DNA from 3 places in the Isoptericola haloaureus genome. Region 3 is predicted to be linked to each of the others. Evidence: predicted binding sites of a transcription regulator. Region 3 holds the regulator's gene; each other region holds the start of a gene.
What was found. The regulator HrcA, encoded in region 3, represses chaperone genes, less so after heat shock. The targets are predictions, from matches to a motif close to TTNGCACTCGNNNNNNNCGAGTGCNAA.

Region 1 (5,767 bases), on a different contig from region 3:
CTGGTGCGCCACGGTGCCGAGGGTGCCCTTGTACGGCACCTGCCCCTCGACGCCCTCGGGCACGATCATGTCGTCGCTGGTGACCTCGGCCTGGAAGTAGCGGTCCTTGGAGTAGGACTTCTTGCCGCGCGAGGACATCGCCCCCATCGAGCCCATGCCGCGGTAGGCCTTGAACTGCTTGCCGTTGATGAGGATGGTGTCGCCCGGCGACTCCTCGGTGCCGGCGAGCATGGAGCCGAGCATGACGGCCTCGGCGCCGGCGACGATGGCCTTGCCGATCTCGCCCGAGTGCCGCATGCCGCCGTCGGCGATGACGGGCACGCCGGCCGGGCGGGCCGCGCGGGAGGCCTCGTAGATCGCGGTGATCTGCGGGACGCCCACGCCGGTGACGACGCGCGTGGTGCAGATCGACCCCGGGCCGACACCGACCTTGATGCCGTCCGCACCGGCGTCGACGAAGGCCTGGGCGCCCTCCTTGGTGGCCACGTTGCCGCCGATGACCTGGACGTGCCGGGTCGCCGGGTCGGACTTCAGCGTGCGCACCATCTCGATGAGCATGCGCACGTTGCCGTGGGCTGTGTCCGCGACGAGCACGTCCACCCCGGCGTCGACCAGCGTGGTGGCCCGCTGCCAGGCGTCACCGAAGTAGCCGATGGCGGCACCCACCATCAGGCGCCCCTGGGAGTCCTTGGAGGCCTGGGGGAACTGCTCGGACTTGACGAAGTCCTTGACGGTGATCAGGCCCGCGAGCCGGCCCTCGTCGTCGACGAGCGGGAGCCGCTCGAGCTTGTGCTTGCGCAGCAGGGCCGTGGCGTCCTCGCGCGAGATGCCGGAGTGGCCGGTGATCAGAGGCTGCGGCGTCATGACCTCGGACACCGTGGTGGTGGCCCACTCCGCCACCGGGGTGAACCGCAGGTCGCGGTTGGTGACGATCCCGACGAGCTTGCCGGCCGCGTCGAGCACCGGGAACCCGGAGACGCGGTACTCGCCGGCGCGCTGGTCGAGCTGCTCGAGGGTGGCGTCCGGGCCGATGGTGACCGGGTTGGAGATGATGCCGGTCTGGGTCCGCTTGACCAGGTCGACCTGGTAGGCCTGGTCCTCGATGGACAGGTTGCGGTGCAGCACGCCGAGGCCGCCCTGGCGGGCCATCGCGATCGCCATGCGCGACTCGGTCACGGTGTCCATCGCGGCGGAGACGAGCGGGGTCCGCAGCGAGATCTCCCGCGTCAGCCGCGAGGTGGTGTCGATGTCCGACGGCGCCAGGTCCGAGTAGCCGGGGAGCAGCAGGACGTCGTCGTAGGTCAGGCCGAGGAAGCCGAACGGATCGTGGGCGGGCGAGGTCGTCTCCGTCATGTCACGAGTCTACGGCGCGCGCACGAGGCCCCGTCAGCGTCGTCCGTCACACCCTTCCGGTCCCGCGGCCACCGGGCGGGTCACGCCCCGACGACCGCCAGCACCTCGTGCAGCAGCCCGGTGAAGGAGCGCACGCGCTGGACCTGGGGGGTCAGCGGCAGCTCGCTGGCGGCGTCGTCACGACGCAGCCCGACGAAGATCGGCAGCTCCGCGAAGCCCTCGTGCACGGCGTGCACGACGTCCAGGTCCGGACGCCGCTGCCCCGTGGCCAGGACCAGGGCGGCGGGACGCACCATGGTCACCAGCTCGAGCGACCGGCGGATGCTGGCCGGGCCGGTGACGATCCGCGCGGTCTTGCCCTTGGCGGTCAGCGCGGCGGCGAGCGCGTGCGCCGAGAGCGGCACGGTCTCGTCGGGCGCGGCGAAGATCAGCACGATGTTGCGCATCCGGCTGGGGTGGTTGGCCGGCGGGCCGCCGTTCTGGACCACCTGCTGCTCGAAGGCGTCGGTGAACGAGCGCAGCGCCTGCAGCGCGGCCGTGGCCAGCACGATCTCGGGGACCGCGCCGGGACCGGCGAGGACGGTGCGCTCGGCGACACGGCTCCAGGCTGGTTCCATCAGGTGGGCCCACCACGCGGCGGGGTCACCGTTCGGCGGGATGCGCACGAGGTCGTCGCACCGGGCCTGGTCGTAGGAGAGCGCGGCGTCGACGACGGCCGACACCTTGCCGGAGGCCTGCTGCGCGTGCGCCGACCCGTTGCCCTGGCCGGCGCCCCGGGGGGCGCTCTGCCCGCCACCGGGCAGGGCGCGCAGGTGCGCGCGGCCGGTGCGGCCGGCGTCGTCCGGGGACTCCTCGGCGGACTCGGTCGACGCGTCCTCGCCGGGCGGGCTCGGGGGCCCGGACCGGCGGGCCTCCTCGAGCTCGTCGACGTCGGCCTCGAGGGCGGCCTGAGCCGCATCCACGGGGGCGACGCCCTCCAGCGTGAGGCGCCGCATGACGAGCAGTCGAGCCACGTCCTCGGGCGTGTAGCGCCGGTGCGAGCCGGCCGTCCGGTCGGACGGCCCGAGGCCGTAGCGGCGGTCCCACGTGCGCAGCGTGGCGGGCGCGACGCCGAGGCGCCGCGCGACGGCCGCGACCGCCAGCCCGGGGCCCGACGGACGCGACCCCCCAGCATCCTGGGCGGGTCGCGAAGAGGTCATGCCTCGATTCTGCCCACGGTGACCCGGGACCGCCACCGCGCCCGGCGGCGCGTCCCGTCGCCGTCGGGAAATCGACATCGAACCTGGCCATGGCGCGATAGCAAGCGGTTCACACCATGGTCACACTGATTCATCCCGGGTGTCGCCGATCGCGTCGACCAGGGGGTTGAACAACTTCTGCCCAACTTGTAGGTTGTTCGCCATGACGGAGATTTCGCGGTTGCCAGGGCCGGTCATGGAGTTGTGGGAGTGGCAGTACCAGGGGTCGTGCCGCGACGCGGACGACACCCTGTTCTTCCACCCGGAGGGTGAGCGCGGGTCGACCCGTCGACGACGTGCGGAGGCCGCCAAGGCGATCTGCCGCAGCTGCCCCGTGATGATGGAGTGCCGCGAGCAGTCGCTGCGGGTCCGCGAGCCCTACGGCGTCTGGGGCGGCCTGAGCGAGGACGAGCGCTCGGCGATCCTCAGCGGCCGCGACCGCGAGCGCAAGAAGGTCGGCTGACCCCTCGCCCGACCGCCCCGGACCGGCGCGACCCCCTCGCCCGCGCCGCCGTCCGAGCACGGCCGCCGTCCGAGCACGACGAGAGCCCCGCACCGATCTCGGTGCGGGGCTCTCGTGCGGGCGGGCCGGTCGTCCGACGACCGGGGTCGACGGACGGACCCGCCGCCTGCGTCAGGTCGTCAGCCGACCACGACGGCGAGGATGTCGCGCGCGGACAGGACCAGGTAGTCCTCCCCGGCGTACTTGACCTCGGTGCCGCCGAACTTGCTGTAGATGACCTTGTCGCCGACCTTCACGTCGACCGGGACGCGCTCGCCCTTGTCGTTGAAGCGGCCGTCGCCCACGGCCAGGACCTCGCCCTCCTGGGGCTTCTCCTTGGCGGTGTCCGGGATGACCAGGCCGGAAGCGGTCGTGGTCTCGGCCTCGACGGCCTTGACGACGATCCGGTCCTCGAGCGGCTTGATGGGGACCGACACGTCGGACCTCCTTGTTCGCGATGACTAGCGTTGACTGGGTCGCGCCCGGCCGCTGTCCGTCGTCGCGGGTGCCGGCACAGCGCGTGCGCTGGGACCAAATCTAGGCAGCCATTAGCACTCTGACAAGTCGAGTGCCAAAGACCGCGCTCCGCACCCGGCCTGAGACGATGTCCCGATGGACGCGGCCTCGCTCAGCAAGCTTCTCAGCCCCGAGGGCTGGACCCTGCTCAACGACCTCCCTCCCTACGACGAGTCGGAGGCGATGGCGCTGGCCACGCGGCTCCGCGCCGAGGGTGTCGACCCCGACCTGGCCGCGGCCGCCCTGACCCAGTCCCGCCTGCGTGCCCGCGCCCGGGCCAAGCTGGGTCCGTTCGCCGACGGGATGCTGTTCACCCCGGACGGCCTCGAGCAGGCGACCCGGCTGACCGTCGCCGCCCTGCACGCGCGCCGCTACCTGGCCGCCGGAGTGCACAAGGTCGCCGACCTGACCTGCGGCCTGGGCGCGGACGCGCTCGCCTTCGCCGGCGTGGGCCTGGACGTGCTGGCCACGGACGTCGACGAGGTGACCGCCGCCCTGGCCACCGTCAACCTGCGCGCCTTCCCCGAGGCCGAGGTCCGGCACGGCGACGGGCTGGCGCTGGACCTGGTCGCCGAGGGCGTCGACGGCGTGTACGCCGACCCGGCCCGCCGCACGCGCGGCGGGAAGCGGGTCTTCGACCCGTCCGCGTGGGCGCCGCCCCTGGATGCCGTGTGGGCGCTGCGCGAGCAGGTGCCCGCCGTCGGCATCAAGGTCGGCCCCGGGATCGGCCACCAGGGGCTGCCCGAGGACGCCGAGACCCAGTGGGTCTCTCTCGACGGCGACGTGGTCGAGGCCGGGCTCTGGTTCGGCCCGCTCGCCCCCGACGGCCCGGGACGCACCGCCCTGGTGCTGCGCACCGAGGACGGCGGCACCGCGGCGCGCGTCGTGCGCCCCGGGGCCGAGGGCGCCGACCTGAACCCCGACGTCGGGCCGGTCGGGAGCTACCTGTACGAGCCCGACGGTGCGGTCGTGCGCGCGGGGCTGGTGGCCCACGTCGCCGCCGAGCTGGGCGGGCGGCTCGTGGACCGCACCATCGCCTACGTCACGACCGACACCCCCGCCGGTCCGCCGCCGTCGGGCACCGCGGCGCCCGCGACGGGCTACCGGGTGCTCGACGTCATGCCCTTCAACCTCAAGCGGCTCAAGGCCTACCTGCGCGAGCGCGGCGTGGGGCGCCTGACGGTGAAGAAGCGCGGCACGGCCGTCACCCCCGAGCAGCTGCGCGCCCAGCTCTCCCTGACCGGCGACGCCGAGGCCACGCTGGTCCTCACCCGGGTCGCGGGGCGTCAGCACGTGCTCGTCGTGGAGCCTCTGCCGAGGTAGACGCCCCTCGGCCGAGCTAGGCGCCCCTCGGCCGAGGTAGGCAACATCCGGCCGCCTCGGGGCGCGCCGGGCGCCCCGGCCGTGGAAGCATGGCGGCATGGTGCTGGAGTTCGAGACCTCCCGGCGGTCGAGCGTCGGCCTGGAGTGGGAGCTGGCCCTGGTGGACGCCGACTCCGGCATCCTGCGCCAGGTGGCCCCCGCCGTCATGGCCGAGCTGGGCCCGGACGCGCGGGCGCGACACGTCAAGCCGGAGTTCCTGCGCAACACCGTCGAGATCGTCTCCGACGTGTGCGACACCGTCCCCGGCGCCATCGCCGACCTGGAGAACGGGGTCGCCCGCGTCCAGGAGGTCATCCGGCCGATGCGGGCGGAGCTCATGGGCTCCGGCACCCACCCCTTCGCGCCCTGGTCGCAGCAGCAGGTGACCGACAAGGAGCGGTACGCCACCGTCGTCGACCGCGCCCAGGTGTGGGGCCGTCAGCAGGTGGTCTACGGCGTGCACATGCACGTCGGGGTGGAGGACCGCGCCAAGGTGCTGCCGATCCTGCGCTCGCTGCTGGTCTACGTCGCCCACCTGCAGGCCCTGTCGGCGTCGTCGCCGTACTGGGACGCCGCGGACACCGGCTACGCCTCGATGCGTGCACTCATCTTCCAGCAGCTGCCCACGGCGGGGTTGCCCTACCAGTTCACCGAGTGGGCCGAGCTGGAGCGCTACACCGCCGACATGCTCAAGACCGGCGTCATCGACGACTTCACCGAGGTGCGCTGGGACATCCGGCCGGCCCCGCACTTCGGCACCGTCGAGGTGCGCATCTGCGACGGCACCTCCAACGTC
Region 2 (5,767 bases), on a different contig from region 3:
CCGGTCACCCTCCCGGCCGCACCGGTAGGCTGGCCGCCGGATCGCCCCGCCCGTCACGACCCGAAGGACCCGCACCGAGATGTCCAACAAGCAGAACAAGGCGCAGCGCCGTGACGAGGCCCGTGCCCAGGCGCTCGCCATCCAGCAGCAGCAGGCGCAGCGCGACCGCCGCAACCGGCTGATCGTCTTCGGCGCGCTCGGCGTGGCCGTCGCGGCGCTGGTCGCCGTCGCCGTCTTCATCCTGATGAACGAGGCGGAGCGGACGGCCGTGGACGACGTCCCGCTCGCCGAGGTCGAGAACGTGCCGGCGACGGCGCTCGAGGGCGGCGGCATCCCCGTCGGCTCGGATCTCGTGGCCGGCGGCGAGAACGAGGGCGGGCCCGTCGTCGACGAGTACCTCGACTACATGTGCCCCATCTGCGGCCAGTTCGAGGACATCAACGGCGCCGACGTCGAGACCATGCTCACCGAGGGCGACGCGACCGTCGTCTTCCACCCGGTGTCGATCCTGGACCGGATGTCCAGCGGGTCGGACTTCTCGACGCGCTCGGCCTCGGCGGCGTACTGGGTGGCCGACCGCGCGCCGGAGTCCTTCTACGCCTTCAACGAGGCGCTGTTCGCCAACCAGCCGTCGGAGAACACCTCCGGGCTGAGCGACGACGAGATGGCCGCGATCGCCGAGCAGGCCGGCGTCCCGGCCGACGTCGCCGCCGGCATCGCCGACGGGACGGCCCGCGCCACCTTCGGCCAGTACGTGTTCTCGCTGACGAATGAGGCCTCGGCCAACGAGGACCTGTGGAACGCCAACGGCGGCTTCGGCACGCCGACCATCCTGGTGGACGGCGAGCGCTTCGAGACCTGGAACCAGCCCGGTGCGCTGCTCGCGGCGGTCCAGGGCGGCGGTGCCGCGGGCGACACGGCGACCGAGGACGAGTCCGCCGACGAGTAACCCCTTCGCTGTGGGTATGAAATATGCAGCCTGAGCGCGAGCCGGGCTGCATATTTCATGCCCACAGCGCTTCGGCGGGGCCGTCGTGCTCGGTACGATGGGTCCCGCCTCGCCGCCTTAGCTCAGCTGGTAGAGCTCCCGTCTTGTAAACGGAAGGTCGTCGGTTCGAACCCGACAGGCGGCTCCACGCCTCCCGGCGCCGCGCGGGTCCCCGTCCCGGACGGGTCCTGAGCCAAGCTCAGCGCTCCGACGGGGGCCACGGCAGCGGCGTCGGCCACTTCGGCGCCCGTCCGTCGCCGCTGGAGGTGCCCCGCAGCCGCCGCTGCACCCACGGCATCACGTGCGCCCGCGCCCACTGGGCGTCCTCGCGGGCCCGCTCGCGCAGACGCCGCGCCGTGGCGGCCGGCAGCGCGTCGTCGAAGGTGTCGTCGTCGGGTGCGAGGCCGAGCCCGACCAGGGCGGCGTTCGCCACGCGGCGGTGTCCCTCGTCGGTGAGGTGGATGCGGTCGTCGGACCACAGGCGCCAGTCGTGCAGCGCGCCGAGGCCCCAGTTGTCCAGCACGTACGCGCCGTGCCGCCGCGCGATCGACCAGATCGTGGCGTTGTACTGCCCGACCCGGCCGCTGGTGAGGCTCAGGGCGCCGCCGGCCCGGAAGCCGGTGCCCATCAGCACGTCCGCCCCGGACGCGCGCAGGCGGGCGACGGACTCCTCCAGGGTCGCGGTCAGCCCGTCGATGTCCGCCTGGGGACGCAGGATGTCGTTGCCGCCGCCGACGATCGAGACGAGGTCCGGCTGCATCGCGAGGGCGACGTCGAGCTGCTCGTCGACGATCTGGCGCAGCTTCTTGCCGCGGATCGCGAGGTTGGCGTACTCCAGACCCTCGTCGCCCCGGCGCTCGGCCAGGTGGTCGGCGAGCCGGTCCGTCCAGCCGCGCTGCACCGCGGTCGTCTCGGTGCCGGCGGGGGCGCGGGTGCCGTCGTCGTACGGGTACGGGTCCCACAGGCCCTCGGAGAACGAGTCGCCGATCGCGACGTAGCGGGACCACGGGGGGATGCTGTCGTGCGAAGCCACGCGACCATTCTGCACCCGTTCGCGCCGACGGTTGCTCAGGGCAGTCGCCAGTCCACGGGTGTCCCGCCCTGCTGCTCGAGCAGGTCGTTGACGCGCGAGAACGGCTTCGAGCCGAAGAACCCGCGGTAGGCCGCCAGCGGGCTGGGGTGCGCCGACTCCACGGTCGGGGTGCCGCCGAGCCAGGGTGTGAGCGACGCCGCATCGCGGCCCCACAGAATCGCCACCAGGGGGCCGCCGCGGGCCACCAGCGCCTTGATCGCCGCCTCGGTGACCTGTTCCCAGCCCTGGCCCCGGTGCGACGCCGGCCGGCCCGGCTGCACCGTCAGCACCCGGTTGAGCATCATGACGCCCTGGTCCGCCCACGGGCTCAGGTCGCCGGTGCTCGGTGCCGGTGCGCCGACGTCGTCGGCGAGCTCGGTGAAGATGTTGACCAGCGACTTCGGCAGCGGTCGCACGTCCGGCTGGACCGAGAACGACAGTCCCATGGGGTGGCCGGGCGTGGGGTACGGGTCCTGGCCCACCACCAGCACCCTGACGTCCGCGAGCGGACGCCGGAACGCCGCGAAGACGTCGCCCGGGGCCGGCAGGTACTGGCGGCCGGCGGCGACCTCGGCGCGCAGGAAGTCGCCCATGGCGTGGATCTGCGGCTCGACGTCGGCCAGGGCGGCGGCCCAGTCGGGCGCCATGACCTGGTCCAGCGGCGGGCGGCCCGACGGCGGGGCTCCGGGGGCGGGGGGGCCCGACGGCGGCGCCGCGGGGGGCGCGGGCGGTGCGGTGGCGGCAGTGTCCGGCGTCGTCTCCACGACGGCGACGCTAGCAGGGCCCGGGCGAGGGGCGACGCGCGGGCCGCGGCTCCCCGGGACGACGTCCGAAGTGCCCCATACTGGGGCGCATGAGCGAGATGCTGGTCCACGAGGTCGACTCCACGCAGGCTCCGTCGTCGGACGCCGCCGCGGCGCTGTCCGACCGCGACCGCGAGATCCTCGCCTTCGAGAAGCAGTGGTGGAAGTACGCCGGCTCCAAGGAGCAGGCCGTGCGCGAGCTGTTCGACCTGTCCGCGACGCGCTACTACCAGGTGCTCAACGCGCTGATCGACACCCCCGAGGCGCTCGCCCACGACCCGATGCTGGTCAAGCGGCTGCGCCGCATGCGGTCGACCCGTCAGCGCGCGCGCAGCTCGCGTCGCCTCGACGGCACGCGGGGCTGACGCCACGGCGCTGAACAGGTTTGGCACGGTGCTGAACAAGCTCTGTACTCGTGCCCATCTCGACCCGCTACCCTGTGCGGCGTGACGAAGAGCCACTACCCGTACCCGCCCGACGAGTTCGACGTCCGCGGTCCCGAGGGGTCGCCCGTGGGCGTGCACCGCGAGCCCCGCAGCGGGTGGAGCTCTGCCTGGCCGTTCCTGCTGGTCGCCGTCGTGTTCGCCGGGCTGGCGGTCGGCATCGTGTCCTTCCTGTCCGACGGCCGGGGCACCGAGAACCCGCCGGCCGCGCAGCAGGAGTCGGCCGCGCCGGAGACCTCCGCCAGCCCGGAGTCGTCCGAGGGCGAGGGTTCCGGCGAGGGGTCCGGCGACGGGTCGACCGAGGGGTCCGGCGAGGGCGAGTCCACCGAGGAGCCCACGGAGGAGCCGACGGAGGAACCGGCCCCCGAGCCGAACTACGACGCCTTCGTCCGCGTGCTCAACGCGGCCGGCACCCCGGGCCTGGCCGGCGCCAACGCCGACGTCCTCGTCGGTGAGGGGTACACCAACGTCTCGCCGGAGGACTACCCGGAGGGCCAGACGCCGCCCGAGGTCGACACGATCTGGTACGCGACGGCCGAGGACGAGGACACGGCGCTCGCGGTGGCGAGCTCCTTCGGCATCCCCGCCGAGAACGTCACGGAGGTCGCCGTGGCCAGCGGTGACGTGCTCGCCATCCTGCACGAGATGCCGTAGCACCCACGCGTCCCCCGCGGGGGAGCGGAGGCCGGTGCCCGACGACGCCCCACGCGTCGCGGGTGCCGGCCTTCGTCGTTGGCGGGGGGACGCGCTGTCTCCGCGCGCGGCGCCCGCTGCCCGGGCCGTGCCGCCCCCGCGCGGCGGACGGACGTCCCGGATCTGCGGGTTTCGGGTCGGACATCCCGTACGACCGGGACGCGCGTCGGGCCGGGGGTGACCGCCGCTGTGCGCCGCGGGCGAACATCTTGCACTCTCGGGGTGAGAGTGCCAATAATGTCTTAGCACTCTCGACTGTCGAGTGACAGTCGACCCGGAGTGACCCACTCGGTCGAACGGTGAGGCTCGCCTCCGCGCGTGATGTGAACGCACGGGGACGGGTCGTCCGTCGCGGGCACCGGCAGACCACTGACACGCCACAGCGGAGGATCAATCCCCATGGCCAAGATGATTGCGTTCGACGAGGAAGCTCGTCGGAGCATGGAGCGCGGGCTCAACCAGCTCGCCGACACCGTCAAGGTGACGCTCGGCCCCAAGGGTCGCAACGTCGTCCTGGACAAGAAGTGGGGCGCCCCCACGATCACGAACGACGGTGTCTCCATCGCCAAGGAGATCGAGCTCGAGGACGCCTACGAGAAGATCGGCGCCGAGCTCGTCAAGGAGGTCGCCAAGAAGACCGACGACGTCGCGGGTGACGGCACCACCACCGCCACCGTGCTGGCCCAGGCGCTCGTGCGCGAGGGTCTGCGCGTCGTCGCCGCCGGTGCCAACCCGATCGCCGTCAAGCGCGGCATCGAGAAGGCGACCGCCGCGGTGACCGAGCAGCTGCTCAACGCCGCCACCGAGGTCGAGACCAAGGAGCAGATCGCGGCCACGGCCGGTATCTCCGCGGGCGACCCGGCGATCGGCGAGCTCATCGCCGAGGCCCTCGACAAGGTCGGCAAGGAGGGCGTCGTCACCGTCGAGGAGTCGAACACCTTCGGCCTCGAGCTCGAGCTCACCGAGGGCATGCGCTTCGACAAGGGCTTCCTCGCCCGCTACTTCGAGACGGACCCGGAGCGCCAGGAGGCCGTCCTCGAGGACCCGTACGTCCTGATCGTCGAGTCGAAGATCTCGAACGTCAAGGACCTGCTGCCGCTGCTCGACCAGGTCATGAAGACCAACCGGTCGCTGCTGATCATCGCCGAGGACGTCGAGGGCGAGGCCCTGGCGACCCTGGTGCTGAACAAGATCCGCGGCACCTTCAAGTCCGTCGCCGTCAAGGCCCCGGGCTTCGGCGACCGCCGCAAGGCCATGCTGCAGGACATCGCGATCCTGACCGGCGGCCAGGTCATCACCGAGACCGTCGGCCTCAAGCTGGAGAACGCCACGCTCGAGGAGCTCGGCCAGGCGCGCAAGGTCGTCGTCACCAAGGACGAGACCACGATCGTCGAGGGTGCCGGCGACGCCGACCTCATCGAGGGCCGCGTCCAGCAGATCCGCTCCGAGATCGACAAGTCGGACTCCGACTACGACCGCGAGAAGCTCCAGGAGCGCCTCGCCAAGCTGGCCGGCGGCGTGGCCGTCATCAAGGCCGGCGCGGCCACCGAGGTCGAGCTCAAGGAGCGCAAGCACCGCATCGAGGACGCCGTCCGCAACGCGAAGGCTGCCGTCGAGGAGGGCATCGTCGCCGGTGGTGGCGTCGCGCTGCTGCAGGCCGGTGCCGTGGCGTTCGAGAAGCTGGAGCTGGACGGCGACGAGGCGACCGGTTCGCAGATCGTCAACGCGGCGATCTCGGCCCCGCTGAAGCAGATCGCCATCAACGCCG
Region 3 (5,767 bases):
TCGACCGGGTCGACGACGGGTAGTTCGAATCGGCGTGTGTGTCCGTACCACTCACGCCCGATCATCTCCTGCGTCTCCAGTGTCCGGCTCCGCCCCCGACGCTTGTCCGACTGGGTCCGGACGGTCCACAGGTGCTCGCCGCAGCAGACGGTCGACGACCCGTCCGACGCCGTCACCCGATAGGTCTGCTTCGGCCCCTGCGGGTAGATGCCGACGACGGGTGTCGGACGCCCGTCGGACCCCACCACCAGGTCACCCACCTGCAGCGACCCGAACGGTCGGAAGCCGTCAGGGGTCAGGACCTCGGCGTCGTAGGGCTGGGCACGGCCGCGCATGTACGCCAGCGGCGCGACCTCGATGGTGCCGGACTCGACCAGCCGTGGGATCGCGTCGGGGTCGAGCATGTCGTGCAGCGCGTCGTACAGCGGCCGCAGGTACGGGTCGATCTTGTCGCTCAACGATCCGGGCAGGTAGCCGAGCTTCTCCCCCGCCTCGACCGCGGGCCGGGTGAGCACGATCCGGTTGATCTGCTTGGCCTGCAGCGCCTGCACGGCCTTCGCCATCGCCAGGTAGGTCTTGCCGGTCCCGGCGGGGCCGATGCCGAAGGTGATCGTGTTGGCCGCGATGGCCTCCACGTAACGCTTCTGACCGACGGTCTTCGGGCGGATCGTGCGGCCGCGCCCGGAGAGGATGTCGTGGGTGAGCACCTCGGCGGGCCGCTGCGCGGCGGCGGACGTGAGCATCGAGACCGAGCGGGAGACCACCTCGGGGGTCAGCGCGGTCCCGGCCTCGACGACCTCGACCAGCTCGTCCAGCAGGCGGGCCACCAGGGCGACGTCGCCGGCGGGACCGTGGACGGAGATCTCGTTGCCGCGGGCGTGCACGTCCACGCCACCGAACCCGTCCTCGATCGCGCGGAGCACCGTGTCGCCGCTGCCCAGCAGCGCCACCATCGGCACGTGCGGGGGGACGACGACGCGGTGCTCGGTGGCGTGCCGCGGGTGGTCGGTCAGGGGGCTGTCGGAGGCGGCGGACGTCATGCTCAGGCGGGACTCCATCCCAGCTGGGTGCCGGCCAGGACGTGGCCGTGCACGTGGAAGACGCTCTGGCCCGCGCGCGGGCCGGAGTTGAAGATGAACCGGTACTGGCCGTCGGCCAGCTCGTGCGCCACGTTGTCGGCGACACCGACGACCTCGGCGAGCAGGTCCGGGTCGGCCGCGGCCAGGACGGACACGTCCCCGTGGTGCTCCTTGGGCACCACGAGCACGTGGACGGGAGCCTGCGGGTCGATGTCCCGGAAGGCCACGACCCGGTCGGTGTCGGCCACGACGTCGGCGGGCAGGTCGCCGGCGACGATCTTGCAGAAGAGGCAGTCCGCCTCGGTCTCCGTCGTCATGCGTCCACGCTACCGCCAGCGGCCCGTGCGGTCGCTGAGAATCGCGACGGCGACGGGTCCGGCGGTCGACGTGCGCAGCACGTGCGGACCCAACCGGGCCGTCACGGCACCGGCGTCGGTGAGGGCGGTGACCTCCTCGGCGGAGATGCCGCCCTCGGGACCCACGACGAGGTCGACCTCGGGCGCCTCGGCCGTGCCGTCCGCCGCCGTGGGCAGCGGGACGTCCGCGAGCGGCGTCACCGCCTCCTCGTGCAGCACGACGACGGCACCGCCCGCGGCGACGACCTCGCGCACCCGGTCGGCGAGCCCGCGGGTGGTCACGTGCTCGTGCACGGGGGGCAGCCAGGCCCGACGGGACTGCTTGACCGCCGCGAGCACGGTCGCAGCCCACTTGGCGCGCGCCTTCTCGGCCCGCGGGCCGCGCCAGACGACCACGGACCGGTCGGCCTGCCACGGCACGACGGCGTCGACCCCGACCTCCACGGCCGCCTCGACGGCCTGGTGGTCGCGGTCGCCCTTGGCCAGCGCCTGGACCAGCGCGAGCCGCACGGCAGGGGCGGGCTCGTGCCGCACGTCCTCGACGCGCAGGGTGACCTCGCCGCCGTCGACGGCCTCGACCACACCGAGCACACGGGTGCCCGCGCCGTCGACCACGTCGAGCCGCTCCCCCGGGCGGCGCCGCTGGACGACGCCGGCGTGCCGGCCCTCCGCCCCGCCGAGGACGTAGGTCGCCCCCGGCGCCGGCGCGGACGCCACGCCGGCGCCGACGAAGACGGGCGCGCTCACGACGCACGCCCCTCGCGCGAGCCCTGCGGTGCCTCGCTCCGGCACACCTCGTGCCTCGGCGTACCTCTTCGGGAGCTCCTCGCGCTCACGGTTCCTCAGCGCCCGGCGAACTTGTCCCGCAGGCGCGAGAAGACGCCGGGGTGCGCGGCCGCGAGCCGCGGGTCGGGACGCTCCTCGTCGCGCAGCTCGGCGAGCTTGCGCAGCAGCTCGGTCTGCTCCTCGTCGAGGGAGGTCGGGACCTGGACGTCGATGTGGACGTTCAGGTCGCCGCGGCCGTTCGCGTGCAGGTGCCCGACGCCGAGACCCTTGAGCGTGACGACCTCGCCCGGCTGCGTGCCCGGGCGCAGGTCGATCTCCTGCTGACCGTCGAGGGTGGACAGCTCCAGCACGGTGCCCAGGGCGGCCGCGGTCACCGGCACCGGCAGGGTGCAGTGCAGGTCGTCGCCGCGACGCACGAAGGTGTCGTGCGCCTTCTCGCGGATCTCGACGTACAGGTCGCCGGCCGGGCCGCCGCCCGGGCCGACCTCGCCCTGGGAGGACAGCTTGATGCGCGTGCCGGTGTCGACGCCGGCGGGCACGTTCACCGTCAGCGACCGGCGCGAGCGCACCCGGCCCTCGCCGGAGCACTCGGCGCACGGCTCGGGGATGACGGTGCCGAAGCCCTGGCAGGCCGCGCAGGGCGCGGTGGTCATGACCTGGCCCAGGAAGGACCGGGCCACGCGCTGGACGTTGCCCTGGCCGTGGCAGACCTCGCAGGTGCGCACGTCGGTGCCGGGCCGGCAGCCGTTGCCGCCGCACGTGCCGCACACCACGGCCGTGTCGACCTGCAGCTCGCGCTTGCCGCCGAACGTCGCCTCGGTGAGGTCGATGTCCATGCGCACCAGGGCGTCCTGGCCGCGCCGTGCGCGCGGCACGGGGCCGGACGCCTGGCCGCCGCCGAAGAACGTCTCGAAGATGTCCTGGAACCCGAAGCCCTGGCCGAAGCCGGCACCGGCGCCGCCGCCGGGCGCGCTCGGGTCGACGCCCATGTCGTACTGCTCGCGCTTGTCGCGGTTCGACAGCACCTCGTAGGCACGGGCGACGTCCTTGAACTTCTCCTCGCCCTCGGCACCCGCGACGTCGGGGTGGAGCTCGCGGGCCAGGCGACGGTACGCCTTCTTGATCTGCTCGGGGGTGGCGTCACGCTCGACGCCGAGGATCTCGTAGTAGTCGGTCACAGGTCTCTCTTCGATGACGTGGAGAAGGTCTGGTCAGGGATACCGGTGGTCAGTTCGGCAGGACGCGCGACAGGTAGCGTGCCACGGCGCGGACCGAGGCGATGGTGCCCGGGTAGTCCATGCGGGTCGGGCCGATGGAGCCGAGGGAGGCGACGGTGTCGCCGTCGCTACCGTATCCGGAGGCGACGACGGAGGTCTCGGTGAGACCGTCGAGGCGGTTCTCCCGCCCGATGCGGACCCCGACGCCGTCGCCGGCCATCTCGGTCAGCAGCCCCAGCAGCACCACCTGCTCCTCGAGCGCCTCGAGCACGGGGCTGAGCCCCTGCTCGAACGTGGCCTCGGAGCGGACGAGGTTGGCGGTGCCCGCCAGCACGATCCGCTCCTCGTTCTCCTCGCCGAGGGTCTCCACGACGAGGTCCGCGACGGCCTGGGTCACCCCGCTCAGGTGGGGGCCCACGGACTCGACCAGGCCCGCGAAGGCCGCGGGGAGGTCGGCCAGCCGCTTGCCCGCGGCGGCCGCGTTGAACCGGGCCCGCAGCTCGCCGAGGGTCGCCTCGTCGAGGTCGTCGCCCGCGTCGGAGCCGTCGGGACGCACGGGCAGCTCGCAGTAGCGCTGCTCGACCCGGCCGGTGTCGGTGATGACCACGACCAGGATCCGGGACTCCGCCACGGGCACGAGCTCGAGGTGACGCAGCCCGGACCGCCGCAGCGACGGGTACTGCACGACGGCGACCTGGCCGGTGAGCTGGGCGATGAGCCGCCCGGCCCGGGTCAGGACGTCGTCGAGGTCCACGGCCTCGGACAGGAAGGTCTCGATGGCCCGCTTCTGGGGCACGTTGAGGGGTCGTACCTCGGCGAGCCGGTCGACGAACACCCGGTAGCCGGCGTCCGTGGGCACGCGCCCGGCGGACGTGTGCGGCTGGGCGATGTACCCGGCGTCCTCGAGCGCGGCCATGTCGTTGCGGATGGTGGCCGGGGACACGCCGAGGCCGTGGCGTTCGGTGAGCATGCGCGACCCGACGGGCTCACGCGTGGTGACGTAGTCCTCGACGATGGCGCGCAGTACTGCGAGCCGACGTTCCTCGCTCATCTCGACCTCCCCTCGCTCGGCGCCCCGGGGGGTTAGCACTCTCCAGGGCTGAGTGCCATCTTACGCGTCTCCCCCGACGGTCCGGCCGCTCACCCCCCGTCGGTGAGGTACCTCATGCCGGCGACGACCCCACGACGGCCCGGTCCTCGCCGACCGCATCGTCGCCTGGCACGATGACGGTATGTCGCCGGGTCGCACCCCTCTGGTCGGTCGCACCACGGAGCTCGCCGCGTTGCGGGCAGCGCTGTCCGACGCCCGCGAGGGCTCCGGCGGCACCGTCGTGCTCGCCGGCGAAGCCGGCATCGGCAAGACGCGCCTGGTGACCGAGCTGGTCGACCATGCCGGCGACGACGTCCTCGTGGCCCGCGGGCAGTGCGCGGCGTCCGGGTCCGGACCGGTGCCGTACGCCGGGCTCGACGGCGTCCTGCGCGACCTGGTCGCCGCGCTGGGCGACGACGAGGTGCTGGCCGCCGCCGGCCCCGCGGCCGACGCCCTGGGCGTGATCCTGCCGCGGCTCGTCGCCGTCCGGCCCGGTGTCGACGGCGGGCGCGCGCCCGAGGTCCTTGCCGACCTGCTCACCACCGTCGGCGCCACCCGGCCGGTGGTCGTCGTCGTCGAGGACCTGCACTGGTCCGACGACGTGACCCGGACCGCGGTGACCCGGCTCGCACGCGCCGCGCGGTCGACCCGCCTGCTCGTGGTGGTCACCTACCGCAGCGACGACGTCGGACGACGTCACCCGCTGCGCACCACCCTCGCCGAGCTCGACCGGGCCCGCCTCGCCGACCGCGTCGCGGTGCCGCGTCTCGCCGGCCCGGAGGTCGTCGAGCTCGCCCGCGCCGTCCTGACCGGCACACCGGAGGACGGGTCGGGCATCGACGCCGGCCGTCTGGACGAGCTCGTCGACCGCGCCGAGGGCGTGCCCTTCTACGTCGAGGAGCTCGCCTGCTGCTACGACGGTGACATCCCCGTCTCCCTGCGCGACGTCCTGCTGCTGCGCTACGCGGGCCTGTCGGAGGCGGCGCAGGCGTTCTGCCGGGTCGTCGCTGCCGGCGGGGTCCGCGCCGACCGTGACGTGCTGGCCGCCGTCCTGGGCGACGAGGCGCTCGAGCGGGCCGAACCCGCGGCACGCGAGGCCGTGGACGCCCTGGTCCTGCAGGCCGGTCTCGACGGCTACGGGTTCCGCCACGCCCTGATGCAGGAGGCCGTCGAGGCGGAGCTGCTGCCCACCGAGCGGCGGCGGCTGCACGCGGCCTACGCCGAGGCGCTGGCCAGCGG

Region 1: a site for HrcA is predicted at 3,642-3,668, ahead of groES (co-chaperone GroES). Genes of this name have one in related genera too.
Region 2: a site for HrcA is predicted at 4,208-4,234, ahead of groL (chaperonin GroEL). Genes of this name have one in related genera too.

What each region holds. Positions count from the first base shown of each region.
Region 1 covers NZ_JBAGLP010000118.1:436,502-442,268, forward strand. The annotation lists gene guaB (IMP dehydrogenase) at 1-1,353, opposite strand, end outside; gene V5O49_RS12090 (MerR family transcriptional regulator) at 1,434-2,552, opposite strand; gene V5O49_RS12095 (WhiB family transcriptional regulator) at 2,755-3,054, shown strand; gene groES (co-chaperone GroES) at 3,234-3,530, opposite strand; gene V5O49_RS12105 (class I SAM-dependent methyltransferase) at 3,706-4,932, shown strand; gene V5O49_RS12110 (glutamate--cysteine ligase) at 5,030-5,767, shown strand, end outside.
Region 2 covers NZ_JBAGLP010000110.1:19,572-25,338, forward strand. The annotation lists gene V5O49_RS04005 (DsbA family protein) at 80-949, shown strand; tRNA gene V5O49_RS04010 (tRNA-Thr) at 1,061-1,136, shown strand; gene V5O49_RS04015 (SGNH/GDSL hydrolase family protein) at 1,188-2,021, opposite strand; gene V5O49_RS04020 (uracil-DNA glycosylase) at 2,057-2,707, opposite strand; gene V5O49_RS04025 (DUF3263 domain-containing protein) at 2,914-3,228, shown strand; gene V5O49_RS04030 (LytR C-terminal domain-containing protein) at 3,310-3,960, shown strand; gene groL (chaperonin GroEL) at 4,399-5,767, shown strand, end outside.
Region 3 covers NZ_JBAGLP010000120.1:140,589-146,355, forward strand. The annotation lists partial or broken gene V5O49_RS16025 (LAGLIDADG family homing endonuclease) at 1-335, opposite strand, end outside; partial or broken gene V5O49_RS16030 (PhoH family protein) at 324-1,040, opposite strand; gene V5O49_RS16035 (histidine triad nucleotide-binding protein) at 1,043-1,396, opposite strand; gene V5O49_RS16040 (16S rRNA (uracil(1498)-N(3))-methyltransferase) at 1,406-2,182, opposite strand; gene dnaJ (molecular chaperone DnaJ) at 2,278-3,399, opposite strand; gene hrcA (heat-inducible transcriptional repressor HrcA) at 3,449-4,489, opposite strand; gene V5O49_RS16055 (ATP-binding protein) at 4,671-5,767, shown strand, end outside.